4 regions of the Pseudarthrobacter sp. AB1 genome follow, and region 4 is predicted to be linked to each of the others. Evidence: riboswitches for the same ligand, from Rfam matches in the RefSeq annotation. Region 4 holds a riboswitch; each other region holds the start of a gene.
The links. A riboswitch is a leader RNA that binds a small molecule or an ion and turns the genes downstream of it on or off. The one in region 4 is predicted to bind cyclic di-AMP.
Positions count from the first base shown of each region.

Region 1: another riboswitch for cyclic di-AMP. It lies ahead of DAD99_RS18735 (NlpC/P60 family protein); the one in region 4 lies ahead of DAD99_RS05405 (hypothetical protein).
Region 2: another riboswitch for cyclic di-AMP. It lies ahead of DAD99_RS09030 (family 16 glycosylhydrolase); the one in region 4 lies ahead of DAD99_RS05405 (hypothetical protein).
Region 3: another riboswitch for cyclic di-AMP. It lies ahead of DAD99_RS18630 (M23 family metallopeptidase); the one in region 4 lies ahead of DAD99_RS05405 (hypothetical protein).

Region 1 covers NZ_PZKO01000067.1:112,770-120,385, forward strand. The annotation lists gene DAD99_RS18710 (cytochrome c biogenesis CcdA family protein) at 1-290, opposite strand, end outside; gene DAD99_RS18715 (F510_1955 family glycosylhydrolase) at 295-1,179, opposite strand; gene DAD99_RS18720 (DUF305 domain-containing protein) at 1,241-1,852, opposite strand; gene DAD99_RS18725 (hypothetical protein) at 2,007-2,483, opposite strand; gene DAD99_RS18730 (heavy-metal-associated domain-containing protein) at 2,707-2,967, opposite strand; cyclic di-AMP (ydaO/yuaA leader) riboswitch at 3,375-3,572, shown strand; gene DAD99_RS18735 (NlpC/P60 family protein) at 3,576-4,334, shown strand; gene DAD99_RS18740 (cation-translocating P-type ATPase) at 4,445-6,760, opposite strand; gene DAD99_RS18745 (heavy-metal-associated domain-containing protein) at 6,763-6,990, opposite strand; gene DAD99_RS18750 (metal-sensitive transcriptional regulator) at 7,009-7,350, opposite strand; gene DAD99_RS18755 (hypothetical protein) at 7,533-7,616, shown strand, end outside.
Region 2 covers NZ_PZKO01000032.1:85,266-92,881, reverse strand. The annotation lists gene DAD99_RS09045 (LuxR family transcriptional regulator) at 1-1,855, shown strand, start outside; gene DAD99_RS09040 (DegT/DnrJ/EryC1/StrS aminotransferase family protein) at 2,052-3,215, shown strand; gene DAD99_RS09035 (NeuD/PglB/VioB family sugar acetyltransferase) at 3,212-3,847, shown strand; cyclic di-AMP (ydaO/yuaA leader) riboswitch at 3,971-4,149, shown strand; gene DAD99_RS09030 (family 16 glycosylhydrolase) at 4,153-5,268, shown strand; gene DAD99_RS09025 (glycosyltransferase) at 5,398-6,564, shown strand; gene DAD99_RS09020 (lipopolysaccharide biosynthesis protein) at 6,561-7,616, shown strand, end outside.
Region 3 covers NZ_PZKO01000067.1:96,334-103,949, forward strand. The annotation lists gene DAD99_RS18605 (FtsX-like permease family protein) at 1-461, shown strand, start outside; gene DAD99_RS18610 (ATP-binding cassette domain-containing protein) at 458-643, shown strand; gene DAD99_RS18615 (hypothetical protein) at 634-780, shown strand; gene DAD99_RS18620 (TlpA disulfide reductase family protein) at 1,015-1,668, shown strand; gene DAD99_RS18625 (hypothetical protein) at 2,013-2,351, opposite strand; gene DAD99_RS18630 (M23 family metallopeptidase) at 2,574-3,350, opposite strand; cyclic di-AMP (ydaO/yuaA leader) riboswitch at 3,356-3,558, opposite strand; gene DAD99_RS18635 (four-helix bundle copper-binding protein) at 4,457-4,870, shown strand; gene DAD99_RS18640 (TetR/AcrR family transcriptional regulator) at 5,469-6,014, opposite strand; gene DAD99_RS18645 (hypothetical protein) at 6,067-6,342, shown strand; gene DAD99_RS18650 (hypothetical protein) at 6,802-7,101, opposite strand; gene DAD99_RS18655 (phenylacetate--CoA ligase family protein) at 7,098-7,616, opposite strand, start outside.
Region 4 covers NZ_PZKO01000018.1:44,839-52,454, reverse strand. The annotation lists gene DAD99_RS05440 (glycosyltransferase) at 1-557, shown strand, start outside; gene DAD99_RS05435 (DNA glycosylase AlkZ-like family protein) at 561-1,829, shown strand; gene tadA (tRNA adenosine(34) deaminase TadA) at 1,836-2,342, opposite strand; gene DAD99_RS05425 (phosphatase PAP2 family protein) at 2,473-3,165, shown strand; gene upp (uracil phosphoribosyltransferase) at 3,208-3,843, shown strand; partial or broken gene DAD99_RS05415 (VOC family protein) at 3,900-4,173, shown strand; gene DAD99_RS05410 (HAD-IA family hydrolase) at 4,204-4,902, shown strand; gene DAD99_RS05405 (hypothetical protein) at 4,942-5,670, opposite strand; cyclic di-AMP (ydaO/yuaA leader) riboswitch at 5,676-5,852, opposite strand; gene DAD99_RS05400 (HAMP domain-containing sensor histidine kinase) at 5,929-7,392, opposite strand; gene DAD99_RS05395 (response regulator transcription factor) at 7,486-7,616, opposite strand, start outside.

The DNA.
Region 1 (7,616 bases), on a different contig from region 4:
GCATCCTGGAAGCGCAGCAGCCAGGAGCCGATGGCGCCGAACGCGGCCCCGTAGAGGGTGAATACGGCGGCGAAACCCAGGACAAAGAGCCCGACGCCGGTGAGGACCCGGCGGCGGTTGTGCGGTTGCGTCGGGTCCGTCAGTCCGGACACGAAGCCCAGGTAGCCTGGCACCAGGGGCAGGATGCAGGGCGAGAGGAAAGACACCAGCCCTGCCGTCATGGCCAGCGGGATGGCGATATGCAACGCTCCGGAGCTCACCATGGACGCAAAGTACCCGCCGATATCCATCGGTTCAGTCCGCGTCAGAGGACCGGAACGTGGCCCCGCCGTCCGTGGAAACCACCAGACCGGTAGAGGTAGCGGCCCAGATCCAGGGGTTCCCGTCCGACCCTTCGGTCGCTGCGACGGCCTGGACCGCGCCGCTGATCTTGCCTTTCGGGGTCCAGGTGGCCCCGCCGTCAGGGGAGTAGTGGACGGCGCCGCCGGGTTCGACTCCGACGGCTTCCGTGGCGCTGGCAAACGCGGCGAACTGGATCGCCGGGGCTGCCTTGTCCAGGACCCAGGTGGCGCCGCCGTCGGTGGAACGCTGCAGGCCCGGTTGGGTGGTGGCGAGAACGGTATCGCTGTAAGGGTTCCCGGCCAGTACTGCCGGGGCAAAGCTGGAGGCGGCGGTCTTCCAGGTTTTTCCGTCCGGGCTGGTGCGGAGCGTCCCGTCAAAGGCCACGATCCCGGACTTGGTGGTGGCGAGGGCGTGAAAGTCCGATTCGCCCTGCCGGGAGAGCTGCTCCCAGGTTTTGCCGCCGTCGCTGGTCCTGATGAGTCCGAGCGGGTTGGGCAGCGTCGAGCCTGTCCCGGGGTGGCCGGAAGCGTAGAAGACGTCTTGCTCCATGGCGGCGGTGAAGCCCATCAGATCGTTCGTGGGTCCGACTCTGACGGCGGGCTTTTTGGACACGTCGAACAGGCCCTCGTGCGTCGCCAGGAGTACCTGGCCGGTTTCACCGTTGACGCTCAGGCCATGGATGTGAGCACTGGGCAGACCTGTGGCGGAGCCGGCTGATGACGGGGTGTCGGCCGTCGGGTCAATGGACGGGGCGCAGGCAGCCAGGGACAGCGCCAGGGACAGTGAGGCGGCTGAGACGGCGATGATACGGGAACGTTTAAGAGAGCGCGCAGGCACGATTAATCTCCAGGTGACGGAACGAAAAAGAGGTGTGAAGGGGAGGCGCAGGGTCTGCCAGCTAGAGGGCGGCCAGCAGGTCCTTCATTTCCTGCATTTCAGCTTCCTGGGAGGTGACGATGTCTTTGCTGAGCTGGACTGCCTCGGCGTTCTTACCGTCCGTAGTTTCAGTTTTGGCCATCATGATGGCGCCTTCGTGGTGGGCGATCATCTGGGTCAGGAACAGCTTGGCCGCCTCGGTTCCCTGAGCGGCTTCAAGCTTGGCCATGTCTTCATCGCCCATCATGCCGGACATGCTGTGCCCGGCGGGCATGTCCGTGGGCATCTCAGTGGGCTGGTTCCAGCTGGTCAGCCAGCCGGTCATCTTCTCGATTTCCGGTGCCTGGGCCGCTTTGATCTTCGTGGCCAGATCCGTCACGGGGACCGGGATTGCTTCCTTGGCGAGGATCATGTCGGACATCTCCACGGCCTGGGTATGGTGCGGGATCATCATCTGGGCGAATATGGCGTCGGCGTCGTTGAAGTCCGCGACAGCGGGCGCGGAGCTGGAGGACATCCCGGAGCTGCCGTGGTTCATTCCGGGCATGCTCCCTCCGTCCGAACCCGCGGAACAACCGGCCAGGGCGATCGCCGCGGCGATGGTGACAGCGGAAATGGTCAGTGTTTTCTTCATCAACATCAGGTCCTTCAAAATATCGACCGGCGTCAGGCGCCGCTGTGGATAGCGTGGCTGCAGGGCTCGCCGAATCTCAGGCGGGCGTATGCAGGGGGGGGTACGCAAGCGTGGCGTGGAGGGTGCGCCGGGCAGGACACGGCGCAGCGCAGCTTTACGTCCGGCTGATGCAGAGGTCGCCGGGGGAAGGACTCTCCGGCGGGAAGGAATAACTGATAGTTGCCTTGGCGAGGGCATTCGTGTCAGGGGTCTGGAGCGGTGCGGTGCCGGGCAGCGGCGCCGACAGGGAGGTGTTCGCCGGGGACAGGACGCAGACCGCGTCCATCGCCGACATACTCTGGCAGCCGGCGGCATTGGTGGCATCGGCGCACGAGGAAGCTGATCCGGCAAGCATCCCGGGCCCGGCCGCGGAGGCCGTCTGGGAAGACTGTGCAGGGGCGCGGCCGGGATGGCTGACCGGGTTCTGTATCTGCTGAACGGCCGTATCCATGCCTGGGGTGGCCGTCGGCATGGAGTGGGCTCCGGTCATGATGTGCATACCGAGGATCCCGGCCACAATGGCCAGGAATCCCGTCAGCAGAACGGCACGGGTCAGGAACGCCGTGACGCGGACGGATCCGGTTGCTGCCATGGTGTTCCTCCTTCCGTAGCCATTCATGGGTTTAAGGGTACGGCAGGGATCCTACCCTGCCGGGCTTACAGTTCAACGAACCTGGGAAGCATTCAGTTTCACCCTGCGCAACAACTGGGCGTCCAGGGCCGTGATGATTGTGATCTTCCATTGTTGCCCTCTCCTGGCTGGAAAGTCTGCCCTGACGGCGGCAGCGGCGCTGTCCGTCAGGGCGGGCGTTGGACTACCTGCTGGTGAGGCTGTACCCGGCGGCCGTGACAGCGTCCCGGATCTCCGCTTTGGTAGGGGTGCCGGAGACGCTGAGCCGGGTTGCCCCTCCGGCCACCAGCTCGACGGTGACGGCCTCCACTCCGGCGAGGGCGGACACTGCCTTTTCAACGCTGTGGACGCAATGCCCGCAGGTCATTCCTTCGACGGAGTAGTCGCTGCCTTGAAGTGCCGGCGACGCCAGGTCCGGGAAGCGGTGGAGCAGCAGCAGCTGCATCCGGACGGTTCAGCGGCCACGATGGGCAGCCCGGTCCGGGTTTCGAGTGCACACATGTCAGTTTGGTCCTGTGCAAGAGAAATCATGGGGACGCGCTGGGGTTGAACGGCTGTAACGGCCGGAAAGCGCACCGGCCTGGACAAACCACTTCACTGACAACACCTGAATGATACCCCCATGGGGTATTCTTGGCAAGGTGGATGCCGGCGTCCCCTCGCGGAGATCGAACAGCCGGCGTGAGCGGCCGGGCCCCCGGCGCACCCCTGTTTAGACCGGCAGGCCGGGGTCGGGTTGCATCACCGGGCCGGGGTCCTCTGCCCTCGGGTGGCCCCGTTATTCAAATGTGACATTGGGTCAGCTCTCCTGTACGGTCGAATTCGTGCCGGTTTTCTCCGAAGGCGGCACTCCCGAGCTGATTGCCTAACTCTGCCGCGGCCCGGGATCCGATCGCATATTTCGTCCGGCAGAGACGGGGAACCCAATTTGTGGCCTGCTTCGGGCAGGCCTTGGGGTGAAGCCGCTGTACTGCATTTGGTGCAGGACCGCGGCCGGGTGACTCCCATCCGAATCCGACAGCTCACCCCGCAGGCATTGGGAGAGGCCACTTCATGTCCATTCGCAGAACTCACGGCCGCCACCGCGCGGTCATCGTCCAGGCAAGCCCGCTCGCGGCCCTGTCCAGGACATTCGCCGACAACGCCGGAGGTGTAGGCCGCCAGGCGGCCGTTATCGCAGCTGCTTCCGGCCTGGTTCTGACCAGTGGCATCGCCGCGCAGGCCGCAGAAGCCCCCGCGCAGCGCGATGCCGAACCGGCTTCAAACCTTGAGGTGACCAGTCAGGCTCCGGCGCCGTTGAGCGCCGATGCGACCGTCAGGATCTCCTACGAGCGACCCGCTGTCAGCACCACACCAGCCCCCGTCGTGGAGGCACCCAAGCCCGCAGCCCCCGCACCCAAGCCTGCAGCCGCGCCGGCAGTTTCCGCCGCGCCGGCGAAAGCTACCATCACCGTAGCCCCCGCTGCTGCGCCGGTTGCTGCTCCGGCCGCCGGAGGGGTGAACGCGACCATGGTTTCGGCCGCCTACGCCCAGATCGGCATGATCCAGGACTGCACCCGACTGGTGGAGAACGCCCTTAATGCTGCCGGGATCCCCGTCGGGGATCTTGGACCGATGCAGTTCATGAACTACGGCACCGTCGTCACGGACCCCCAGCCCGGGGACATGGTCATGCAGCCCGGACACGTGGGTATCTACGTCGGCAACGGCCAGGTCCTCAGCTCGGGCCTGAACGGCAAGAACGAAACCGCAGTCCACCCCCTGACGTGGATGACAGCCAAAGGCTCAGTCACCTTCGTCCGCGCCGGGTAACCAACAACGAGAAGGCCGGTGATTCGCTGCCTTGGGGGCAGCGCATCACCGGCCTTCTCCATGCCCTTCGCAGGATCGCTCCTCTTGCGGCCGGGCATCCTGATGCCTGGTCAGCGGACCGGTGTGCGCGCCGCTACGATCGGGGTCCCCGTCCTCTTCTGTCCGGTGAAGCGGCGCAGCCGCAGGGAGTTGCTGACCACCAGCACAGAGCTGGCTGCCATGGCGGCTCCTGCGATCATCGGATTTAGCAGACCGAGGGCCGCGACCGGGATGCCGACGGCGTTGTAGAAAAACGCCCAGAACAGGTTGGTCTTGATCGTGGCCAGCGTCCGCCGGGAGAGCTCGATGGCGTCCGCGACCTGGCCCAGGTCGCTGCCCATCACTGTCAGGTCCGCGGCGGCAATCGCCACGTCGGTGCCGCTGCCCATCGCGATGCCCAGATCAGCCTGCGCCAAGGCGGCAGCATCATTCACGCCATCACCGGCCATCGCCATTATGGCTCCGCCGGCCTGCAGCCGCCGGACGGCCTCCACCTTGCCCTCGGGCAGGACTCCGGCCATCACATCTTCCGCCGGGATACCCACCTGGGCGGCCACGGCGGCGGCGACCGATGCGTTATCCCCGGTCAGCAGGACGGGCCGCAACCCCAGAGCTTTCAGCCGTCCGATCGCGGCCGCAGATCCTTCTTTGACCGTGTCGGTGAGGCTGATGATTCCCTCGGGTTCACCATCAATGCCGACCCAGATGACGGTCGCGCCGGCTTCCTCCTGTGACCGCAGCGCCGTGTAGTTGTCCGCGGCGGGAGTGATGCCGTTATCCTCCAGCCAGCCGGCCCGGCCGGCAACCACCCGTCGGCCGTCCACGGTCCCGCGCACACCCCCACCCGGTGCGCTGTCGAAAGCTGTGACGGGCAGCAGCGGTGCGTTGGCCTTGGCTGCGCGGGCGATGGCGTGGGCGATCGGGTGTTCGCTGGCGGCTTCGACGGCTCCTGCCAGGGCAAGGATCTCCTCCCCGGTCGTCGAGGTGAAGGACTGCACGGCGGAAACGGAAAGCTGTCCGCTGGTGACCGTTCCGGTCTTATCCAGCACGATGGTGTCCACGGTCCGGGTGTCTTCGAGGACCTGCGGGCCCTTGATGAGGATGCCCAGCTGTGCGCCGCGTCCCGTCCCGGTCAGCAGTGCCGTGGGCGTGGCCAGGCCCAGGGCGCAGGGGCAGGCGATCACCAGGACCGCGACCGCGGCGGTGAAGGAGGACTGCGGGTCAGCGGTGGCAAAGAACCATGACGCGAAGGTGACGGCCGCGATGCCGAGGACGACGGGGACAAAGACTGAGCTGATCCGGTCAGCAAGCCGGGCAATGGGGGCCTTGCCGCTCTGGGCCTGGCTGACCAGCCTTCCCATCTGCGCGAGCGTGGTTTCGCTGCCCACCCGCGTGGCCTTTACCAGCAACCGTCCGTTCGTGTTGATCGTCGCACCGATCACCGTGTCATCGACCCCGACCTCCACCGGCAAGGATTCGCCGGTGATCAGGGAGGTGTCCACGGCGCTTTGACCCTCGATGACGTATCCGTCGGTAGGGATCTTTTCGCCCGGGCGGACTATGAAGACATCGCCGGGCTGTAACTGGTCGGCGGCGATCCGGGTTTCGATCCCGTTGCGGAGCACTATTGCTTCCTTCGCCCCCAGGTTCAGTAGTGCCCGCAGCGCGTTGCCCGCGCGCTGTTTCGCGCTGGCTTCCAGGTAGCGGCCCAGCAGCAGGAACGTCGTGACGACGGCGGCGACTTCGAAGTACAGGGCATGGGCGCTCATGTCCATGCCAGCGTGTTCGGTCAGGGCGGGGTCCACGAACAGTTGCCAGGCCGAAAACAGGAAGGCGGCACTCACGCCGATGGACACCAGGGTGTCCATGGTGGATGCCAGATGCCGGGCGTTGACCGCTGCGGCACGGTGGAATGGCCACGCGGCCCAGCTGACCACGGGCAGGCTCAGCGCCAAGGCCACCCAGCCCCAGTGCGGGAACTGGGCGGCCGGGACCATGGAAATGATCACCACCGGCAGGGTTAAAACGGCAGCGAGCAACAGCCGCGGACGCAGGGCGGCGGCTGCGGCAGAGGCGGGCCGATCGTCATCGTCCAGGCCATCCACGGCCGGGTCATCCTCAGGCCGGAGGCCGCCTCCTTCGCCCGTTCCGGGAGCTGCCTTGAGTCGTGCCGAGTAGCCGGTGGCTGTGACCGTATCGATGATCTGCTGGTCCGTGATGGAGTCCGGAACGGTGACCTGCGCGGATTCCAGGGGAAGGTTCACGCTGGCCTCGACCCCGTCGAGTTTGCCAAGTTTGCGTTCGACCCGGGCGACACACGAGGCGCAGGTCATGCCTTCGATGTCGAGTTCGATGATGCGGGTCCCGGTAAAGGTTTCGGCGGCCATCCTTAGGTCCCGCTGCTGACCAGGACGTAGCCGGCTTCCGTGATGGCTTCGTTGATCTGTTCAGGCTCCAGATCGGACGCCGAGGTGATCGTGGCAACCGAAAGTCCGTCCTTGTTCAGCTCGACGGCCACTTCCTTAACGCCGTTGAGCTTCTGAAGCTCTTCGGTGACTGAGGCAACGCAGTGGCTGCAGTCCATGCCCGAGATGTTGACCGTTGTATTGATGCTCATGGCGATTCCCCTTCGTTGCTAGCGCAGCAGACGCCCTATGGCCTCTGTTGCTTCCTTGACTTTCGCCCCGCCGGCTTCGTCGGATTCCGCCGCGGCGTTGACGACGCAGTGGCCAATGTGTTCTTCCAACAGGCCCAAACTGACCGCGTGCAGGGCCTTGTTCACGGCCGCGACCTGGGTCAGGATGTCGATGCAGTACGAATCCTCATCCACCATCCGGGCGATCCCGCGCACCTGCCCCTCAATGCGTTTAAGCCGACGCAGATACGCGTCCTTCTCGCTGGTGTACCCGTGGTCCGCACCCACGGCGGTGCCGGTGTCCTCGGAAACGTCCTTGCTGATGGCAATTTCTTCATGCATATAACCAATTTATACCCCCTAAGGGTATGCCCGCAACTACCCCCAGGGGGTATGCGTGAGTGTGACGGGAGGCCAATGCCGGTGTTACCCGTGTGTCAGCATGGGGTGACACTGAGCAATTCGCCAGTCTGATGCGAACATGCCACGCACTATCACCAAACCCGTGAGGACCAGAGAACCGTATGAGCAGCGATGACCACGAAGATTCCCTTACCACGCCTCCTGGAGGAGCACCAGCTGGCCGCACGGGGATGCCGCTTCCGGCC
Region 2 (7,616 bases), on a different contig from region 4:
CGACGAACTGCTGGCAAATGGCATGGTGAGCAGGTCCGGGCCGCATCTGCGGATCCCGGACCAGTTGCTTCGGGGCTACGTCTATGCGGCAATGATGCCTGCAATGCGGACCGCCGGCCACCGTTCCATGGCGGAAGCGGCGGAAACCGCAGATCCATACGCGCACCGCTGGCACCTGAGCTTTACTGCCCTGGAGCGGCAGACCCCGTTTGGGCTGCTCCGCTTTGCCGTTGACCTGATCCGGAGCGGCGAGGTGCCGTTTGCCATGGAATACATCGAACGGGCACTGACCATCAACCCGTGGGAAGCGGAGACGGCCGCGAGACTGACCACGGTAGCCGAACTGCTGCTGAACCGAGGAGAATTCGTTTACGCCAAGCGCTACCTGGACTGGGCGCAACGCGTCACACAGAACCCAGCCCTGATCCTTCGCCTTACCGGCCTCGCTTTCGAAATCCAGTTCATGCAGGGAGGAGCCGTGCGCTCCAGCATGGTGATCCGGCTGGTGAAGGAGCTCGGCCAGCATGATCCGGCCTTCGCAAACCGCCTGCTCGTGGTCGGCGCACTGTATTACGCGGACCGTTGGGAGCCTGCGGACGCCACCAGCCTGCTGCGGTGCGCCAGCGAGTTCAAGGACCACGCCGCCCCTGATGGCCTAGCCATGGCCGAGAGCGCCATGCACCTCATCGACGTGATCAGTGGGAAGCCGGAGCAGAGCCGCAGGCCCGACGGCGGGAACGAAACAGTTGCCGTCCTTCTGGTGCAGGGTCGTGCGCTGAGCTACTCCGAACACCACATTGCCGCCCAGGAGGCCTTCGCCCGGGTGCGGAACTTCCTGGAGGCAAACACAGTCAACTGTCGCGAAACCGCAGACTTTCTCGCGGTGGACAACGAAATCCGTGCCGGCAACGTCCGGAAAGCGGTGAGACTGATCGAGGATCTTGAGCTCGCGCAACCGGAATCCAAATATCACCGGGGAATGCGGCACGTCTTCCGGATCTGGCGGGCCAACGCGATCGGAGACGAGGAACTTGCCCGCGCCTACACAACAGAATCCCAGCACTTCTCAGGCGCGGAAAGCCATCCCGCGGTCACAGCGCAGCTGGCCGCGTGCCAGGGCCATTTTGCCCTCATGCGCGGCAACCTCGCCGAGGCGTTCGCGCAGCTGTCCCGGGCAGCGGAAATAGGCCAGGCCTTCAGCAACCCAACACTGCTCCGGTGCGCGGCCGATTTGGTGGAAGTCCTGGTCAGGCTTGGCCGGCACAGGGAAGCCGCCCAAGCACTGTGGCATCTGGAGAGCCAGGCAGTGGGCCTGCGTTCCCCGTGGCTCATGACGGCTGTTGCCCGGAGCCGGGCCATGCTGGCGGACGGTGAACAGTCACTGCAGCTTTTCAGTGACGCACTCGCTGGCAGGAACCCGCAGGAATCACTGCTGGAACGCGCCCGGACCGTGCTGTGCTACGCCGAGCGGCTTGGCACCTTAGGCCGCCTCCGGAGCGCCCGGGACCTACTGCTCCGAGCGAAAGTGATGTTCGACGAAGCTGGTGCCCGCGCCTGGGCCCAGCACGTCGACTCGCTGCTGCTTGACGAACGAGTGGCATCAGCAGGTGCGCTCGTCAGCCCCGCGATCCTGATGCTTGCAGACCACGAACGCGTATTGGCCCAAATGGTGGCCCGCGGGATGAGAAACAAGGAAATCGCGGCCACCCTGTATGTCTCCGTCCGGACCGTAGAAGTGCGCCTCACCGCGATCTACCGGAAGCTCGGGGTGGAATCACGCGCGCAGCTGACGGCCCTCGCTGCCGGCATGGAAGCCACACAGGCCAAGGAACCACTAATCTTTTCCATCCTTTAGCCCTCCAACCGGGCACAAACGCCCTGCAGGTACCCGCAGTTCCCGCAATGATCCGGGCCGATGCCCACACGGCAGCCGGCTTTCCGCACCGGAACGGCACCCGGCAGACTAATTTTGCAGTACGAACTGCGCACCCCCTGGACGAATGTGGGAAGGACTCGGACATGAGAACGGCCGCCGCGAAGGCCGGTGCCAGATGACGGCTGAAACCGTCCTGGCCCGCATCAACGTCATGGAACCCTGGCTCGGCGAGGACGAAGCCCGCGCCGTGGCGGAGGTCCTCGCCTCCGGCATGCTGACCCAGGGGCCGAAGGTCCAGGCGTTCGAGACGCAGTTCAGCGCCGTCCAGGAGGTGCGCCACGCGGTGGCGACCTCCAGCAGCACCACCGCGCTGCACCTGGCCCTGGTGGTGGCCGGTATCGGCCCCGGGGACGACGTGGTTGTTCCATCGCTGGCCTTCATCGCCGCCGCGAATGCGGTGACGTATGTCGGGGCACGGCCCGTGTTCTGCGACGTGGATCCGGCCACCGGCACCGTGACCGCACCTGCGCTCCGGGCCGCACTGACCCTTGACACGCGGGCCGTGATCGTGGTGGACCAGGGTGGCATGCCGGTTGACTTGGACCCCGTCAGCGAGTTGTGCGATCGCCACGAAATCCTCGTGATCGAAGACGCCGGCTCGGCTGTTGGCTCAGAATACAAGGGCAGGCCCGTGGGCACGGGGGCGGACATTGCCGTGTGGTCGTTCCACCGGGACAACCTGGTGACCACGGGCGAGGGTGGCATGCTGACAACCCACCGGGCAGACTGGGCGGCCCGGGCCAGGAGCCTGCGCGGCCACTCCCTGAGCGTGCCGTCGGCGGACCGTGGCAGGGCCCGCCCGACTGCGCCGGAGGTGTATGTCGAAGTCGGCTTCGACTACCAGATGACGGATCTGCAGGCCGCCATCGGCATCGTGCAGCTGGGGAGATTGGCCGGGATAGTGGCTCGCCGCCGGGAAATCGCCGCGAGGTATGAGGCAGGCCTCTCCGGCCTATCCGGACTCCGGTTTGTGGCCGATCCACCATACGGGACCACCAACTTCCAGTCATTCTGGCTTGAAGTCCTACCCAACTTCGCGACGGACCGTGAAGGGCTCCTGGCCCGCCTGGCCGAGGGCGGGATATCAGCCCGCCGCGGCACCATGGCGGCGCACCGACAGCCTGCCTATCGCTGGCGCGGAACGGGCAACGCAGGGCTCCAGAACACTGAACGGCTGACCGACCGGACGCTGGTACTCCCTATTTTCCACAGTCTGGACAACGTGAGCCTGAACCGGGTCATGAACAGCGTCCGGGTCGCTGCCGGGATGCCCCGGTGAGCGAACTGGTTCTGGTCGCCGCCAGCGGGCTGGCCCGGGAAGTTCTGACCATGGTCCGTGCCAGCGGTCAGTACGACGTGGTCGGGCTGCTCGACGACAACAGGGAAATGGCCGGCGTCACCGTGGACGGCGCGCCGGTGCTGGGAACCATTGACGATGCCCCCAAGTTCACCCATGCGCTGGTGCTGGTGTGCCTGGCGTCCGGAAAGTCCCGGGAAGCCGTAGTGGAACGGTTGGCCGCCCTGGGCCTGCGCGATGCCCGCTACGCCACTGCGATCGATCCCACCGTGGAGTGCCCGGAGGGCTGCCGGATCGGCCGCGGCAGCATTCTCCTGAAGAACGTGTCCCTAACGGCCTCCGTCACGATCGGAACCCATGTTGTGGCAATGCCTTCCGTGACTTTTACGCACGACGACGACGTGGCTGACTTCGCGACGTTCGCCGCCGGCGTGTCGCTGGGCGGGGGAGTCCGGATTGGTCGGGCGGCCTACCTCGGGCTGAACTGCAGCGTCCGTGAACGGACTTCGGTGGGGGCCTACGCCACGGTTGGTATGGGTGCCGCCGTTCTGAGCAACGTGCCCGATGGCGAAACGTGGGTCGGCGTCCCGGCCCACCCCATCGAACAGCGCTAGAACACAGCACCTGCCGCCGGGCGCAAGGGGACGCACCGCAACTGAGAGTTCCGTTACCTGATTGTGATTAATCGAATCCTGTCGTGTACGGTCGATCAGGTGGGCCGACCTTCCAGGCCCGAAACCGGGCAGACGCCAAGCTCTGCCGCTGCCCGGAATCCACAACATATTTAGGCAGAGGCGGGGGACCCAGAGTGTCCGGGCACGGCATTAAGCCGACCCTAGGGGTGGAGCCGCTTTACGCGGCCGGATGGCCTCATCCGAACCCGACAGCTAACTCCGCAGGCGTTGAGAGGCAATCACTTATGTCTGCATCCAATGATCAGCCGCGCACTCACGCGCGCCCATATTCTGACGAAGCCGCGTCGCCCACCCAGCGACGGTCTGTGCTGAAGAAGTCCGCGGTCCGTGCCAAGTCCAAGCGCAACATGTCGCTGACCGCGGCCGCTCTTGCCGCCCTGCTGGGAGTCGTATCCCTCGGCCAGGTCTCCGACCAGGCACCGCAGAGTGCCGAATTGAGCCGCGTCGCGGACACGTCCAAGCGTGACCAGGCTCCGGGACAGGTCAAGCGCGACACCAACGCTGTTCCGGCACCGCTGCCGGCCACGGACCCCTCCCCCGATCCGACCACGGCGCCTGCGCCTGCGCCTGAAGAGCCTGCGGTTGCTCCCGCACCCGCCCCGGTAGCGACGACAACGGCTGCTGCTGCTCCGGCACCTGCGCCCGCAGTGGCGCCGCTGGCCTCAACCGGAACTACCGGCGCCATGCCGGTGGGCGTTCCCGGCGCTTGGACAATGGCTTTCGCCGACGAATTCAACGGCACTGCCCTTGACACCGCCAAATGGTCAAACTGCTGGTTCGCCCCGACTTGCGGCACCATGAACAAGGTCACCACCAGCCCCAGCAACGTTTCCGTGGGCGGCGGAAACCTCGTCCTCTCCCTTGAATCGGCGACCTCAGGTTCGTTGGTTTCAACCAATCCGCGCGGCGGGGCCACCACTGGCTACGAGTTCACCACCGGCTACGTCGAAGCCCGGATCCGGTTCCCCGGCGACGGCACAAACCTCTACAACTGGCCTGCATTCTGGACCAATGGTCAGAAATGGCCTACCAATGGTGAGAACGACATCGCAGAGGTTTTGAGCGGAAAGATGACCGTCAATTACCACTCGACGTCGGGCGCCCACAACCAGGGCACGGTTCCCGGCAACTGGGGCAACGACTTCCACACCTTCGGGCTGCACCGGACCGCCAACTCGGCTGACGTCTACTTCGACGGCGTGAAGGTGAAGTCCTACGCCACCGACGACGGCGGTGCACCGCAGTACATCATCCTCAACGTCGGCGCCTCAGGCAGCTCCCCGGCTGCCTATGGTGCCGCGTCACAGGTCCAGGTTGATTACGTGCGCGCCTGGAAGTAGTACCGCCATCATGTGAGCGGACGACGGCGGGAGGATCCTGCCGTCGTTCGCTTTCTTTAATTTTGTGTAAAGCCGCAGTTGTTGCCGCCATTCAGGCAGAACACCGCACCCGCAACGTAAACTCTTGCAATGAAGCTTCTGTACATCACAGAAAGCGTGCCCAACCGCGACCCCATGCTGGGGGACGGCAGTTCCATGATCCCGTTCGAGGTCTTGCGGAACCTGCCCGCGGACATAGCTGTGACGCTCCTAACCTTCGCGGGGCCGGTGGATGTGCCGGCCGAAATTCGCACTCGCTGCAACACCGTGCACGTGATGCCCACCCGTCGACGCGGCTGGGCCGCCATCCTGTCTCTCGGAGGCCTCACTGGCTTCGGAAAGCACCAACGCTCAACCGCCAAAGCGCACACCACCGCGGCTAAACTTTCAGCTGCCCACGAAGCCACCCTGATCCACGGTCCGCATGCCCTGTTTCTCGCCCACTCCGTAACCGGGCCCCTGGTCCTGCAGACGGTGGATCCATGGTCCATCCGTGCCGCGATGGAGACATCCGTCGCCCACGCGCTGTGGCCCGCATACCGCTTCAGGGAATTCCTTGCCGTGCGGTCCGAGCGGAGGCTGCCGCCGCGTGCGCGGCTCCTCACCGTCGGAGCCCAGGATGCCGTCTCATGGTCCGAGCATCTCGCGCGGCCCGCCAGGAGTATCCCCAACGGCGCCGAACGGTCGACGCGTCGGGCCTCCACAGCAGGCAGTCCCGTGGCCTGTTTTGTCGGCAGTCTGAACTACGGCCCCAATGTCGACAGCGTGGGCGTTCTGATCAACAAAATTGCCCCGCTGGTGTGGCAACAGGTTCCGGATGCCAGGTTTGTACTCGCCGGGCGACGACCCGCACCCTCCGTCCGCGCACTGGCTGGCCCGAGGGTGGATGTCCTGGCCAACGTGCCGTCGGTCCTGGAGGTCTTCCACTCCGCCGACGTCGCCGTCTTTCCCGATGAGCACGGGGTAGGCATCCGGAACTCTGTCCGGGAAGCCCTGGCCGCTGGCCTTCCCGTCGTTGCGACGCCCGTGGCCGCCCGCGAGCAAGCTGCCCACCCTTTGCTCACCGTTGAACCTGACCCGCAGGAGTTCGCCGATCACATCGTGCGGCGGTTGACGACGCGCGGATGGCACCGCCCGGGAGCGGACGAAGCCTCCCTCCGAACGTGGCGGACGGTGGCCCAGGAATATGCGGATGAGATCGGCAAGGCAATCAAGTCCGATTCCGCCGGCATCCTGCACGGAAGGTCCCCGGCATGAGCCTCGCTCCCGGTGATCTAACCCGCGCAGGCGTCCGCGGAGCAGTGTGGCAGGGGCTGGCATTCATCTCCGGCAGGGTAATCGTTCTGATCACCACCATCATTCTGGCGCGACTCCTGTCCCCCGAGGAGTACGGCCTGGTGGCGCTTGCCTTGGTCCTTATGGCGTACGCCGAGACCATTGCCGACGCCGGTGTGGCCCAGGCGCTCGTCTATCTGCCACGAACCGGAGTCATGGCACGGTCCGCCCTGCTGATTTCCGTGCTGCTCGGTGGTGTGCTCGCCACCGCCATCGTCCTGGCCGGGCCGTGGATTGCCAGCCTCTTCAATCTGCCAGGTGTGGGGCCACTGGTCCAAGTACTGGGGATCTCTGTGTTGGCCACGTCCTTCGGCGCGGTCCCGGAAGCCCTGCTGCGACGGGATCTGAAGTTCAAGCCCCTGACCCTGGCACCCGTGGTCCGGGCTGCCACCATGGGAACCGTGACCCTGGTCCTGGCCTTTGCGGGCAACGGCGCGTGGTCACTGGCCGTGGGTACGGCGGCCGGGTCCGTTGCTTATGCCGTCACCTGCTGGTTTCTGGTCCGCAAAAACGCCCCTTGGCAGATCTGGCGCGTGGGCAAAGATGCTCTCCGGGCCAACATCGCCTACGGGGCGCCTGTAGCGGGAAGCAGTCTGCTTGCCCGCCTGATTTTCGACGTCGACTACCTCATCATTGGTCTGCTGCTGGGCGCGCAGGCTTTGGGCTACTACACACTGGCCTTCCGGCTTCCCGAAGCCCTGATCCTCAACGTCTTCTTTGTCCTCTCGACGGTCCTGTTCCCGCTTTATGCCCAAGTACGCGGCGATCCAGACCGGCTTCGCGGCGGATACCTGAAAAGTGTCCAGATCCAGACCCTGTATGGGGTGACCGCCGGCGTGGGCTTGGCGGTTCTGGCTCCGGTTCTGGTGCCTCTGCTTTTCGGACAGAAATGGACCGAGGCGGTGCTGCCGCTGGTTTTCCTCGCCCTGTACGCAGCAGTGCGGTCCCTCGGCGCGGGTGCCAACGACGTCTAC
Region 3 (7,616 bases), on a different contig from region 4:
TCGAAGCCGACCCGGCGGTCGATGCCATCACCAAGGACAGGTTCGTGGAAAACAATACGAACATCGTCCGTGACACGTTCCTGCCGATCATCCTGGTCCTGCTGCTGATCGGAATCGCGGTGGGCATGACCGTGATCGGCCTGACCATCTTCACCTCGACCATCGAAAAAGCCCGCGAGTACGGGGTTCTGAAGGCCATCGGGGTGAGCAACCGCCAGCTCTACACCGTCGTGGTGGAGCAGGCGGTCGCCGCGGCCGTGCTCGGGTACCTCGTCGGTGCGGTTCTGGCCCTGGTCGTCAGCTCCGCCGCGGGAATCTATGTCCCGGAGTTCATCACGGAAATTAGGTGGCTCGATGCCGCCTGGATTTTCGGCGTCACCCTGGTCATGGCGGTGGTGTCCTCGCTGCTGCCGGTCCGCCGGCTGGCCCGCATTGACCCGGCGGAAGTGTTCCGGGCATGAACGTCGTCTCGGTCGAAGACGTGTCCAAGACCTTCGGGGCCGGCCACACGGCGGTGACCGCCGTGGACCACGTCTCCCTCAGCGTTGATGCCGGGGACATTGTGCTCGTGATGGGGCCCTCCGGGTCGGGAAAGACAACCCTGTTGTCCATGATCGGGACCCTCATGTCGACGTGCCCCTGATCATCCTCATGTTCGTCCGTTTCGCACGCAGCGACCGGAACGAAGCGAGCTCCTTCGACAGCCTCACCGACGCCCAGCTGGAGGCGCCGAACCACGAACACCTGCACGGACCACGCACAACCGGGGGGCAGCAGTGATGCGCAAAGCCCGCTCCCCTACTCCCGCTCCCCATCGCTTTATTGGCACTTAGGGACACGGAGATGGAACACGCCACGCTCAGGCCGATCACGGTGTCCCATTCAGCAGACGCCCTGACGAGCCTGAGAACTGACATTCGAGAACACCGGCGACCGCCGCAACCGCTGCCCTGCGGGTCCCACGTTTCCGCGACCCCATTCAACTTCGCATCGGCCTTTATCAAAGGACAAATCATGCATGAGTTCCGCCCCTCGACGGCCCCACCCGCTGCCCCAGGACCCGTGCAAAGGGCCGGGTTACCCCGCCGCCGTCTTCTCTCCCTGGGAATACTTGGTCTTGGCCTGCCCTTGCTCGCGGGCTGCGGCTCCACGGATACCCTCGCCCGGCAGGCCAGCGCCGGTGACAACAAAAACTACATCGCCGGGGACGGCTCCGTCACCGAATATGCTGCAGCCGAACGGAAACCCCCGGTGGTGCTGACGGGGCAACTGTACGACGGGACAGCCGTGAACTCCCGCGACTGGGCCGGAAAAGTGATCGTCCTGAACTTCTGGTACGCCGCGTGTGCGCCGTGCAGGCTCGAAGCTCCACGGCTGGAGGCGCTATCGAGGGAGTTCAAAACACAAGGCGTCTCTTTCTTCGGCGTGAACATCCGTGATGAGGAACCTACCGCCGCCGCATTCGAACGGACCTTCGGCGTCACCTACCCCAGCATGCACGACAAAGACGGGGGCATCCTGCTGGCCATGTCCCAGTACGTTCCACCCCAGGCTGTCCCTTCCACACTCGTTCTGGACAGAGAAGGCAGAGTCGCGGCGCGGATCCTGGGCCTGGCCGACCAGAGCATCCTCAAATCCCTCATTACAGGAGCCGTGGCACCGGGTTAGCGGTCAGCGACCGGAAACCAAGTGGACCCAGGCGGCAGGGCCTTCCGGACATGCGTCGGAAGTCCAGAGCGTCTCCGTGGCTGGTCTAGCAAAGGTCCTTCAGGAGAGGAATAGGAAGATGAGCCCTATAGGAGGAGACAGGTACCGGGTGTGGACCGGGGCACACCCGGAGCAACCGTTTGACTAAAAAATCCACGCGACGGCTCCCAGGGACAATAGGGCGGCGGACATCGCCACTCAATGTCCCCCGGCCGGGGCTATGTCCGCCATAGCCTTCACGGCCAGGTGATCAGCGGGAACCACCGAGGACCTGGACGACTTAGCCTGCCGCGGGAGCCGCGGCCTCAGTCCCGTCCGGGGCTTTCGCCGCCCCGTCCGGTTCCGTTGGTCGCCTCGGGTCTGTTGATCCCATGCTGGCTGGGGGCGTTGTCGTCCGTCCCTGCCGAAACGGGTTCGCTTCCTTGCTCAAACTGCGCCCGGTATCGCACGCGCCGGATTCGCCTGGTCATGGAAACCATGAGCAGGACAACTGCGATGACCATGAACGCCGTCATCGCGAAACCCAGGAATCCGGGAGTTACCTGATCCGCATCCAGCCCTGGCCTCAGCCCTTCGTTCCCGGGACCCGGGGCCGGCGTCGTGGCCAGGGCGTACAGGCCTGCGGCTGCCATCGGGATTTGCACTGTATAGTCCTTTGTCCGGCTCGATATGTGGGCGCCCGCAGACGGCCTTCCTGCGTTATCCGCCCGGGTCTGGAACCCTGACTGGCAGTGAGCGCAGGTCCATCAGGAAAGTCAAAAACAGGGTGCAGGACGCACCCGCAACTGTACCGCTTCATCGCGCGGCTGCCGCCTTCACGCGCAAGCAGTCAGCGCAGCCATCTAAAAGGCTGCGGGCCGGGCCTCTTAGATGAAGGCAGCCGGGTCGACGGTCTGGCCGTTGACCATGACCTCGAAGTGAAGGTGGCAGCCGGTGGAGGCACCGGTTGTGCCTACCCCTGCAATCTGCTGGCCCTGAACCACGGCCTGTCCGAGGGAGACACCGATGCTGGCCAGGTGGTTGTAAGTGGTCTTCAGCCCGTTGCCGTGATCAACGACGATCCGGTTGCCGCCACCGTACGGGCTCCAGCCGGCCTCGGTGACAGTGCCGGAACCGGCGGCGAAGACCGCCGTCGAGCACGCCCCGGTCAGATCGATCCCGGTGTGCATTTCCCCCACGGCCCCGGTGATCGGGCTGATCCTGAAGCCGAAAGGGGAACTGACGTTAATCGACGCGAGCGGGGAACGCAACCCCGTGGATGGGGATGCCGGCACGGGCTCGGGGGCAGCCTCGGGTGCCTTAACCGCCCCCGCGGACTGCGCCGGGGCAACGGGCGCAGGCGCCGGCTGGGAGGTCACCTCCGGGCGGTCAAAGGTAAGAACAGTGTCAGCTGCTGCCGTAACCGCTGCTTCCGGAGCCGCGGCTGCCACGGCCGCCGGCCTGTCCTGGGCCGCAGCGCGGCTGCCGGAGTCAGCCTGCGCCGCGGACAGAGCAGTGAGGGCAATCATTCCTGTGACGGCTGCTGTTAGGCCGAACTGCTGGCCGCGTAGCCGGAACGTTGGTTCCTGGAAAAACGGACGGCGGCGTGGTGAGGCAGCGGCCGGAAGGGCACGGCGACGGCCGTGTTTTGGCTGGGCAGGCAAGATAGCGGTCCTCTCGGCGCCGGCGAAGTTAGCTGTCGGATTCGGACGAGTGGACTGTCCGGCTGCCCTGCAGGACGCGATCAGGACGCGCAGTCACAGGGTCGGCTTCACCCCAAGGTGCATCATTACGCACCAAAGTTGGGTCCTCCGCCCCCGCCTGAGAAAGATCAGGTTCACGGACCGCCGGCGGGGTTTGGCGAAGCGGTCACATCCATACCCGTTGGGGGTATGTGCTTATCCAACTTTAGCGAAGCGTCGGCTTAAGTTACAAATCCGTTATCAAAAGCGCTCTGGGCTTAAGGGGACAGGCATGGTGACTGGCGGGGCACCGGAAGGTTACGCTGGGCGGGACTTGCCTTCAGGAGAGACCAGATGGCCCTTCAACGTTCGACGCTTCCACTGCTGGTCCGCAGGCTTGCGGCGCCGCGGGCTGTCCTTTCCTGCCTCGTGGTCGTCCTCCTTTCGGCCGGGCCAGTTACCTTCTGCGATGGACAGGAACACGTGGTGGGCGTGTCAGACCCCAGGCCTGGCGCCGCCGCACAGCGCCAGCCCGAGACTGCGATCCCCGGGGGACAGGAGAACCCTCGGGGACGTTCGAACAGAGTGAGCCCAGTCGGAGCCCAATCCGCCTCCGACGTGCTCCGCGGGGGCCCGCGCAGAGGATGCCACGAGACCGGAGACACCCGGGCAGTCAGTCCACGGTCGTGGCCTGTTGCTGTGACCGACGCGGCGCAGCCAAGGTCAGGAACGCTCATACCGGATTCCGCTGGCCCGCGCGCCCGGCCCCCGGCATCCCACATCGCCAACAGGCCCCAAGCACCGCTGAGCTGGCAGGCGCTAACCCTAACTCAACTGTCTGTCAGTCGGACATAAAGCGCACGTTCTCCCCGTCCGGCCGCGCGAACGCCAGGCCATATGGCCGGCAAGTGGCACCCTTCGACCTGGCTGGCGTAGACACCGCGTGCGGGCCGCCCTTTGGGTCCTGCCTTCAGCCGATCAGAAGGAGGCCCGAGAAAGAACATCAGCCAAACAGCCGGCACATCAGAAAACATCAGCTGGTCTCCGCACCAGGTTCCTCCCGTTCAATATTGGAAAGAGAGAAAGAAATGACACACGGAAGCACCCACAAGATGCTCGATGCGTACCCGAAGGATCTCGGCGGCATCGATCAGCACATGCTCGCCGAATGCATTGCGGCGTGCTTTGACTGCTCACAGGCCTGTACCGCCTGCGCTGATGCCTGCCTCGGCGAAGACATGGTCGCCGAGTTGACCAAATGCATCCGCACCGATCTTGACTGTGCGGACATCTGCGCGGCCACTGCAAACGTCCTCTCCCGCCACACCGGCTATGACGCCAACGTCTCCCGCGCGGTGCTGCAGGCCTGCGCCACCATCTGCAAGGCCTGCGCCGAGGAATACGAACAACACGCAGGCATGCATGAACACTGCCGGCTCTGCGCCGAGGCCTGCCGCCGTTGCGAAAGGGCATGCAACGACCTTCTCGGCTCGCTCGGCTGACCCTGCCCCACGGCCCTACCCAACGGTGACCGGAGATCCAACGACATCCGGCACCCGAGGGAAGGCCTGCCCGGCGGCATCCCGGCCTTAAGGCAACCCCCAATGCGTCCCTGAGCTCTGCCGCCGGAGCATCCAAGGGGAGGAAAGTGCCAGTCGAATCGTTAATCCGTGTCGGGGGCGCGACCAGCGCCACGAATCGCTCGGCGACCGTGGCGCCATCTTCCGTCGAAAGGAATAAATGAAACCCAGGCAGCCCTCAGGCCCGCGTCAGGGGTCCATCCCTCCTGCCGGCGGCACCTTGGCCGGGATAGGTGCCGCGTCCGGGAGCCCGGTCGACGACCCGCAGCTGCGGCGAATGCTGGCCACCCACATGCATTGCGGTGAGCCTATGCGTCTGGTCCCGGCCGACAAAATGCCTGTACTTCTCTTCCCGGAGGCATCGGTCAGTCACCCCCCGGAGCCGTCCGGGGGCGTGCTGATGTACCGGTGCGCCTGTGGCTTCACCTTTGATCGAAGCCCAGACTGACGACCCGGGGTGGACAGCAGCAGTCGGTCCCGGGATGCCTGCAGGCGCAGGTCCCAGGGGACACCTGCCTACTCAGGGCACCGGGTGGAGCCCGGCCAAGGTGACTTTGACCAGCCGGTGAACGGCCTCCGGCGATGTCAGGCCGGCGGACGCTTCGAGGGCGTGAAGGCAGAACGCGGCGAGTTCATCCGCGGCTACGTCCCCCCGGAATACCCCGGCTTCCGCACCCTGGCGCAGGAGTTCTGTCAGAAATCCCGACAGGTGGCGCTCGGCGGGGCCCATATGTGCGCCTTGGTGCAGGGCGACGGCGTCGGCTGCTCCGTGCCCGGAGTGTGAGAGGAAGGCGTAGGCCTCCAGCACGGCTTCAAGCTGCTCGCGGGCGCCCCGCGTGCTGTCCCTAATCCGGGTCAGGACTTCCAGGTGCGCATGGACCTGACGCTCATGCCAGGCCGCTAGGATCGTCTCGACATCCGGGTAGTACTTATAGAGCGTTGCGCGGCCGATACCGGCCGTCTGGGCGATACCGGACATCGTCACCGCAGCCGCCGAATGGCCGGCGACCAGGGTTGCGGCAGCGTCCAAGATAGCGGTCAGGACTGCCCCGCGATGTGTCTCCACAGTCTCATCCCATAACTTCGGCATCCCCACATCTCTGTTCCGTCACTACTGGGTGCTGATCAAGCTCATGATTACCACCGTGGCCAGCGCCTTGCTGCTGGTTCATCTGCAGCCCGTTACCTCAATGGCGGAAATCGCAGCATCTTCATCCCTGGGTTCGGCGGACATGACCGGCATGCGGGTCCAGCTCGTGTTTGATGCCGGTGCTGCGCTGCTGGCGCTGGTTGTCACCACGGTGCTGTCAATCTATAAACCTCGTGGGCTCACGCGATACGGGCAGGGAAAAACTGAAAAACAGCAGGCAATGGCGCGACGGCAAACGGCGTAGCCAGACGCAAAGCTTCCGTCACAGGTCCTGCCACAGGTCAGATGCCACAGACGATGCCCGGCGCAGGACCGGACGGTGCCCGGTATGCAATTCCCGGTGGCCTATCCCGCAGCAATCAACTTGCTGTGAACACCGCCGCGGTGCGAGAAAAGCGAAGAAGTCCCGCAGATTGAAGGCATAAGACCTGACCGTCCCGGGAGACCCGCTGCCGTCATACGACGCGCGACCAAGGCTGTGGATGCGGCAACACTGTTGGCCCGGTGCCTGACCCCGGAAACCATGCGGCCGGGCTGGGCCGAGGCCGCGTCAATGGCCGCCTCCGCGTTGCCCTACCGGTCCATGAAATCCATCGATGACCGCCTCGAAGGGGCTGCGACAAAGCCGGTCATCGTGCCCGAGAACATTATCTGCGCAGCCGGTGCACCACTTCAAGGAACGATGCGGGGTCTGGTTTCCCGGCTAGCCCCGCTTCCGGGCAATCTCGCCATCGATGACCAGGTCAAAGGCTCGGGACAGGCCCCCGGCTGCTAGAACAGCGGCGGAGTTGCGGCCTCTGCCGTCGACATACTTCTGGTAGTCCCTGGTGTTGAACGGGTTCCTGCGTGCCGTTGGTGGGACCCGCGGATCTTTAAGCACCTCGTAGAGCTCGGTCCATGCTGCCTCATGCACAGCCGCCGTTTCCTTGACGACGCCATTCAGATCAAATATAACGGCGTCAAAAGGCGGCAAAGCAGCAGCGGCGGTTGGTGACTCTGTCATCGCGGGCCCTTCAACCCGCGCACGAAGGGCGCCTTGCCCAGTGCTGTCCGTTCAAGGTGTTCCACCAGGTGTACATCCACACCAGTCGGCACAACTCCTGCCGCGGTGAGGGCGTCGCCTACTGCCGTCCGGACTCCCTGTATGGACGCTCCGGGCGCGAGGCCCGCGAGGAGTACCCGCAGCCCGGAGGGTTCCTGGATTACCTGCCATCCGGCAAGGGCGGCTTGGTCCAGAACGTGATGGAACACGATCGGGTGGACATCTACGCTTCCGGCCTGGCCTGCCAGGTGGAGTACGTCTTCGATCCGGCCTTCGATGTCCTCCATTAAAGTGAAGGAGCGTCCGCAGGGGCAATCTCGTCCGCCCAGCCGCACGGTGTCGGACATTTCGTAGCGGATCAGCGGCAGGGTCCGCGAAAACAGGACTGTGACGAGGAGCTTTGCCCCGGTTGTCCCTTGCGACACTGGATTCCCGTCCTGGTCCACGGGTTCGATAATCAGCAGGTCCTCATAGAC
Region 4 (7,616 bases):
CCTCCTCTGGATTGGAAGGCAGGGTGCGCGTGACAGGCCAGCTCGCAGGAACGGCCCTGGCGGACGAGTGGAACCGGACGGACCTGAGCCTTCTTGTGTCCCGGGCCGAAGCCTTTGGGCTCGTGGTGACGGAATCGCTGGCCCACGGCATCCCTGTCATTGTGCGGGAGGGAACCGGTGCCGTGGACGCGTTGGGCCTCGCCGGGGGAATCACCGGCAGGCTCGCGGGAAAACCGGGGGTCGGGCGTGGTGGTGGGCTGAGTGGCGAACGTGATGGCGGGACATATGCGGTGCCAGGTGCCGCCGTCGGGCTCGTCGAAACAGTAGACAGCGGACGCGAAGACCACCGTGCGGACGTGCTCGGTTCCGTAATCCGGCAGTGGCTGGTGGACGAATCTCTCCGCGCCGCCTGGCGTGCGGCTGCCCTCGCTGCACGGGAACGGCTGCCCGGCTGGGACTCCACGGCCCGGAACGTCCTTGAAATCCTCGGTGGATCTGCTGAACCAGTGACTGCCGAAGGGAACCCTATCGCCACGGGGACGGCCGGTGGACAATAAGCCATGACCACGCTCCCGAGCTCCGCCACCGTCTTGATCCCACCGGCCGTGATCCCACCGGCAGTAAGCCACGATGCCCCGGATCCGCAGGTGCTCACTCCAGAGTTCCTCAGGGCATGGGCCTGGCACAAGCAGGGCCTCGATGGCACACTGCTGGGCGCGGACGCCGCCGACGTGTTTGGCAGGGCCGGCTGGGCCCGTTCCGTCGGCGGAGCCAACCCCTACCTCACGCTCTTTGCCCGCGCCGGCACCAGCCGCGCGCAGGCGGATGCCGACGTCCTGTCGCTGAAAATCCATGAGCTGCCCACCGCCCGAGGCTGCACCTATGTGCTGGGACGGGATGACTTCGCGTGGGGCCTCCAGATCGGCCGGGACGCCGCCGTGGCGCCGTTCCGTGTGCTGGCAAGAATGGGCGTTGAGCGCGGCGAGATCACGCTCCTGGAGGAGGAAATCCTCCACGCCCTGGCCGAGGCCGGCAGCCCGCTGGACCCCAAACAGCTCAAGGACCTGCTGGGCGATTCGGTCCGGAACCTCGGCGAGGAGGGCAAAAAGAAAGGCGCCGCCACCACGTTGCCAACGGCACTGGGCCTCCTCCAGGCGGACGGCCGGATCCGGCGCATACCTGCCAACGGACGGCTGGATCAGCAGCGCTACGGCTACACACTGTGGGGTCTGCCGCGCACCGCCATGGACGGCGACGCCGCACGCAGCCTCCTGTTGCAGCGCTACCTCGGCTGGACTGGCGGTGCCACGGTCAAGCAGTCGCAATGGTTTACCGGGTTCACCCTGGCACACACCAAGGCGGCGTTGGCCGCCACCGGCGCGGTGGAGATTCCCACCGCCAACGGCGAGGTGCTGTGGGTGCTGCCCGACGACGTCGGACGGCTTGCGTCGTTCGAGGCGCCGGCCGAGGAACAGATTCAGCTGCTGGCCGGCACTGACTCGTTGGTACTGCTCCGCAGGAACTCGGGGGATCTCTTTGCCGAGCAGGACAAAGGAAAGCAGGTCCTGGGGTCCACGTTGGCGTTGCAGGCTGATCTGCCGGACCACCCCATCTTCGACCGCGGCCGGATCATCGGACTGTGGCAATACGATCCGGGGGAAGCCCGGATCGCCCATTGGCTCTTTGGCGGGGCCACGCCCGCAGTATCCCGGCGCATCGGCGAGGTAGAGGCCTGGATCCGGGAGGAACTGGGCGACTTCCGCTCCTTCAGCCTGGACTCACCGGCCTCGCGCCAGGACAGGATCGACGCCCTTGATGCCGCCGGCTAAGCCGCGTTACTGCTGGCTGCGGTGCGCTGCGAAAAAGTCCCTGAGGACCGCTCCGCACTCCTTTTCCCGGACGCCGCCGTACACCTCAACCCAGTGGTTGAGCCGGCGCTCGCGGAGGATGTCGAACACCGAGCCCGCAGCTCCGGCCTTCTCATCCCAGGCGCCGAAAACCACGCGGGGAATCCTGGCCAGCACCACCGCGCCGGCGCACATGGCGCACGGTTCCAGGGTCACCACCAGTGTGCAGTCCGCCAGCCGCCAGCCATCCCCGGTGCCGCCGTCGAACTTGGACAAGGCACGCAACCTGTCCGCAGCCTGGCGGATGGCCACCACCTCGGCGTGGGCGGTGGGGTCTCCCAACTCTTCCCGCTGGTTCCGTCCGGAACCGAGCACGGCGCCGTCGGGCCCTATCACCACTGCGCCGATGGGCACGTCATCGGTGGCCAGGGCGCGCCGGGCTTCGTCGAGGGCAAGACCCATCCATTCGAGGTGGTTCTTTCCTACAGCGGCCATGGCTCAATGATAGTTTCGAGAGATATCCATCCTTGACACCCACCGACGCCAGGAGGAACTCGTGGACGGCGATACATTCAGCGGCCGTGTAGGCCAATGGTTCAAGCCGTATGCCGCCTTGTGGCTCACCATGCTGGTGGGTGGTCTGCTGGTGGTTATCTTGGCACTGCTGGGTGCTGAGGTCTACGACAACGTAGTGGATGACGCAGGACTGGCCTCGTTGGACCTGCCCGCGCTGGAGCTGTCGCAGAGCCTGCGGAACCCGGCACTGGATGCCGGGGTAACCGCTTTTACCAACATCGGCGGGGGCATCGGCATGCCCATCCTGGCCAGCTTACTGACCGGCTGGCTGACGTTCCTGAGCCGGACCTGGCGGCCGATCATCCTGGTGGGCGGGGCCGCGGCTGTCTCCACAGTGGCTACCACGGTGGGCAAGCGCCTGGTTGGCCGTACCCGCCCGGACCACTCCGAAGCGGTCCCGCCGTACGAGACTTCGCCGTCCTTTCCCAGCGGACACACCCTCAACACGACGGTGGTGATCGGTGTCGTGCTGTACGTCATGTGCCTCCAGTTCGAAATGCTGTGGGCGCGCATCTCGGCCATCAGCGCCGGGGTGATTTTCATCATCGCCATGGGCCTGAGCAGGGTGTTTCTGGGCCACCACTGGCTGACGGATGTGATGGCCGGCTGGTTCCTGGGCCTTGCCTGGGTGGGCATCGTGATCCTGGCGCACCGGCTGTTCCACGTGCTGCGGAAACGCGAGCACGCGGGCCCGGCACCGACGTTCGAACACCCCGTCCTGCGGGATGATCCGTCGAGCTGATTCCCGGCCGGAGGCTGCCCGCGTGGGTGATAGTTTTGACGCATGCGCACTCTCGTTGTGGACCACCCGCTGGTCGCCCATAAGCTCACCGTCCTGCGGGACAAGAACACTCCGTCGCCGGTCTTCCGGCAGCTGACGGAAGAGCTGGTGACCCTCCTGGCCTACGAAGCCACCCGCGAGGTCCGCACCCAGCCGGTCACAATTGAGACGCCGGTCAGCACCACCGTGGGCACCGCTTTCACCAAGCCCACGCCGCTGGTGGTTCCCATCCTGCGTGCCGGGCTCGGCATGCTCGAGGGCATGACCAAACTGGTCCCCACCGCTGAGGTGGGTTTCCTGGGCATGGCCCGCGACGAGGAAACTCTGGACATCATCACCTACGCGGAGCGGCTCCCGGAAGACCTGACGGACCGGCAGATTTTTGTGCTGGATCCCATGCTTGCCACCGGCGGAACCCTGCGCGAAGCCATCAAGTTCCTGTTCAAGCGCGGCGCGTCAGACGTCACGTGCATCTGCCTCCTGGCCGCGCCGGAAGGCCTGGCCAAGCTCGAAGAGGAACTCGCCGAGGCGAACGTCACCATCGTGCTGGCGTCCATCGACGAACGGCTCGACGAGAAGTCCTACATTGTTCCGGGGCTCGGCGACGCCGGCGACCGCCTGTACGGCATTGCCGGCTAGTGATGGGCTGCTCCAGAATTTAGGTCTTCCGCATTCCCGCCGCCGCAGTTAACCTGCGGCCCATGGAAGGCATCCGCTTCGTCCAGCTGACCCCGCCGGGTTCCGCCTGCTCCATCTGTCTCGGCGAGGGCCTCAATGACGCCCCTCCAGGCACGGCGCCAAGCCTGCAGATGGTAGTCAGTGACATCCAGGGCCGCCCACGACCTCCTCAAGGGCAAGGGGGTGGAGGTCAGCGACATTGACGTGCAGGACTGGGGGCACTTCGTCTACTTTGCGGATCCCGACGGCAACAAGTGGGCGGTGCAGTACATCCCGGGCCGTGACGCCTAAGCCTGTGGCGTGTGAGGCAAAATAGGCAGCATGAACATCCCCGCACCTGCCGCCACGCGAACACCTGCCGCCACACGAACACTGACCTGTCGTGCCGTCCTTTTCGATATGGACGGCACACTGGTGGACTCCACGGCAGTGGTAGAAGAGGTATGGGGAGAATTCGCAGCCCGGTACGGTCTGGACATCGCCGAAATCCTGCGCACTTCGCACGGCATCCAGGCTGCGGATACCGTGCGCCGGTTCGCGCCCGCCGGAGCTGACGTTGTGGCGCTCACTGCCGAACTCGGCGCCATGGAAAGGGTGCGGACTTCCGGTATCGTCGCGTTGCCGGGGGCTGCCGAGCTGCTTGGCAGCCTCCCGGCCGAGGCCGTGGCACTGGTGACCTCAGCGGACAGGACCCTTGCAGACATCCGCATGGACGCCGCGGGACTCGCCATGCCAGCCACGGCCGTGACGGCGGAACTGGTCACACGGGGCAAGCCGCACCCGGAAGGGTATCTGAAGGCAGCCGGGCTGCTGGGCGTGCAGCCGGCGGATGCCCTTGTGTTCGAGGATGCACCCGCCGGAATCGCGGCCGGTGTTGCTGCGGGGATCCGGACTGTGGCCGTGGGCCCCAACACGGGCGAATTGCCGGCAGGAGTGCTCCACATCCCGGACTACCGTGCAGTGACAGTCTCCGTGGAACCGGACGCTGCGGGCCGGCAGATCATTTCTTTCCGGCTTTGACGCCAGCCTTTAACGCCGGCCCGGGGGACTCGAGTCGGCCTAGTACCAGTTGTGCGACAGGTGGAAGTTCAGGGCGCCGCACGGTGACTGGTAGCGCTCCTGGATGTAGTTCAGGCCCCAGTTGATCTGCGTGCGGTAGTTGGTGAGGTAGTCCCCGCCGGCGCTCGCCATCTTCTCAGCAGGCAACGACTGGACGATGCCGTACGCGCCGCTGCTGGCGTTGGTGGCCGTGGTGGTCCAGTCGGATTCCTTGGTCCACAGCGTCTGCAGGCACTGCATCTGGTCAGCGGACCAGCCGTAGGTCGCCAGTTGTCCGGCGGCGTAGGCTTGGGCTCCTGCGGGGTCGTTGACGGCCACAACAGGTGCCGGGACAGGCTCGGGAGCCGGTGCCGGGGCGGCCTCCGGGGCTGGGGCGGGTGCGGGTTCGGCAGCCTGTGGCGCTACGTTGATCTCGGCCGGTGCAGCTTCCGGCTCGGCCGGGGTCTGGATCTGGGCTGCTTCGAAGCTCAGCGTCGACTGGGCGCTGGCTTCTTCGGCGGACTGGTCCGCGCTGGCTGCAAGCGACGCGGATTCGGAAGCGTGTGCTGCGGCGCTGACGCCGACCAGGATGGCGCACGCCGTCGCAAACACGGCGACGCGCTGGCCCACGGAGGGAATCCGGGCTTCCTTGGACAGTGGGGACATAGCTGCACCGACGCGGGTCTGCTTGCGGTGGCTGCCGGACTTTGGGTCGCCCTGCGGGCGTGTTTCTACCTTGAATTCAGACATGATGGATCGCCTCTCACACCTGCGGAGTTAGCTGTCGGGTTCGGATGAGGGCATCCGGCCACACGGCACAATCACGTGTTGGCTTAACCCCAAAGGGCTCTTGGTGCCCGGGACGGTGGGTCCCCCGCCTCTGCCTCTGAAAACGGAATCCGGGAAGCGGCAGAGCTTGGCGTCATCCGGATATGCGGCCCAATCGGGATCCGCACCTTTTCTACGGTACAGGAGCTGGACGCTTAAGTCTCATTTTGGTAACAGGAGTCACGACGATGGCGTGTCGCCTTGCGGCATTCGGGATTCGGCTGCGCGTGCCGCGGCACCGGCAGGAAAGTGTAGGGCGAACTCTGTCCGCCCGGCCCGCGATGTCACTGCCACGCTCCCGCCGTGGGCCTCCATGATGGACTGGACAATGGACAGGCCCAGGCCGCTGGTGCCCTCCGACGCCCCGGCGCCCGAGGCCGGTGCCGTGCCCTTGCGGGCCGCGTCTGCGCGGGCAAACCGGGAGAAAACGTGGTCCACGAACTCCGCAGGGATGCCGCCGCCGTCGTCCGTTACCGTCACCACTGCGGCGCCATCGTCAGACTTCGTGACAGCGGTGACCACTGTGGTTCCGGGTGGCGTGTGCTTGCGCGCATTGGAGAGCAGGTTGACCAGCACCTGACGCAGTTGGGAAGCATCACCGGTGACGGCGAGCGGTTCGTCAGGCAGTTCAAGGCGCCAGCGGTGGTCCGGAGCTATGACTTTCTCGTCACTGACGGTTTCGATCACGAGTTGGGTGAGATCAACTTCGCTGAGCTTAAGGGGCTGTCCCTCATCGAGCCGGGCCAGCAGGAGCAGGTCCTCCACCAGGGTGGTCATGCGCTCGGACTGGTTCTGGACACGGGCCAGGGACTTCCGGCCGTCCGGTGTGAAGTCCTCGGTCATCCGCATCAGCTCCGTGTATCCGCGGATGGCGGTAAGCGGCGTGCGCAGTTCGTGGGACGCGTCTGCAACGAACTGCCGCACTTTGGTCTCGCTCCGCTGCCGCGCCTCGAGGGCACTGGCCACGTTGTCCAGCATCAGGTTGAGGGCGTGCCCTACGCTGCCCACTTCGGTTCCGGGGTTGGAGTTCGACGCCGGGACGCGCACCGCGAGTGCCACCTCGCCCGCGTCCAGCGGGAGCCGGGCCACCCGGGTTGCCACCTCGGAAAGCTGCTCCAACGGCTTCATGGTGCGCCGGATGAGCACGGTTCCTGCCAGCCCGATCAGCGCCAGGCCACCAAGGGAAACGAACACAAAAGTCCAGACCAGCGACGCCAGCGTGCTCTCCTTGGCAGCGAGCGGAAGTCCCGTGACCAGGACGTCGCCGTAGCCGGTTTCCACGGCCACAATCCGGTAATCCCCGTGGGACAGCGAACGGTCCACAGGAAAGCCGTTCCGGGTCAGCGCCAGCAGGGTTTGCTTGTCTTCCGCGTCGAGCGCCAGGCGTGTTGTGTCCGAGTTCAGGAAGCCGCCGCTGGGGATCTGGCTGTCCAGAATCCGCGCATTCAGCGTTCCCACGCTCTGCCCGCGGGCGTCGAGCGGGTCTGTCCGGCCGTTGAATCCGCCCAGGCCCGGACGGCCAGGACCGTTCGAAAGTTTGGCGGCCTGGCTCAGTTGTTCATCCAGCTGGCCGGTCAGAAAGGAGTCCATGGAAGCGTAACTGAACAGGCCCACGGCGCCGCAGATGGCAACCAGCAGCGCCATGGCCAAGAGGATCAGTCGCGTGCGCAGATGCCACGTGTCAGGTTTCAGCCAACTCCGGGCCGGTGTTGGGGTTGCTCGCGGTGAGGACACGGCCTAGTCCGCCGGCTTGATGACGTATCCGGCGCCGCGCACAGTGTGGATCATGGGCGGATGTACGGCATCCACTTTCTTTCGCAGATATGAGATGTAGAGTTCCACGATGTTGGCCTGGCCGCCGAAGTCGT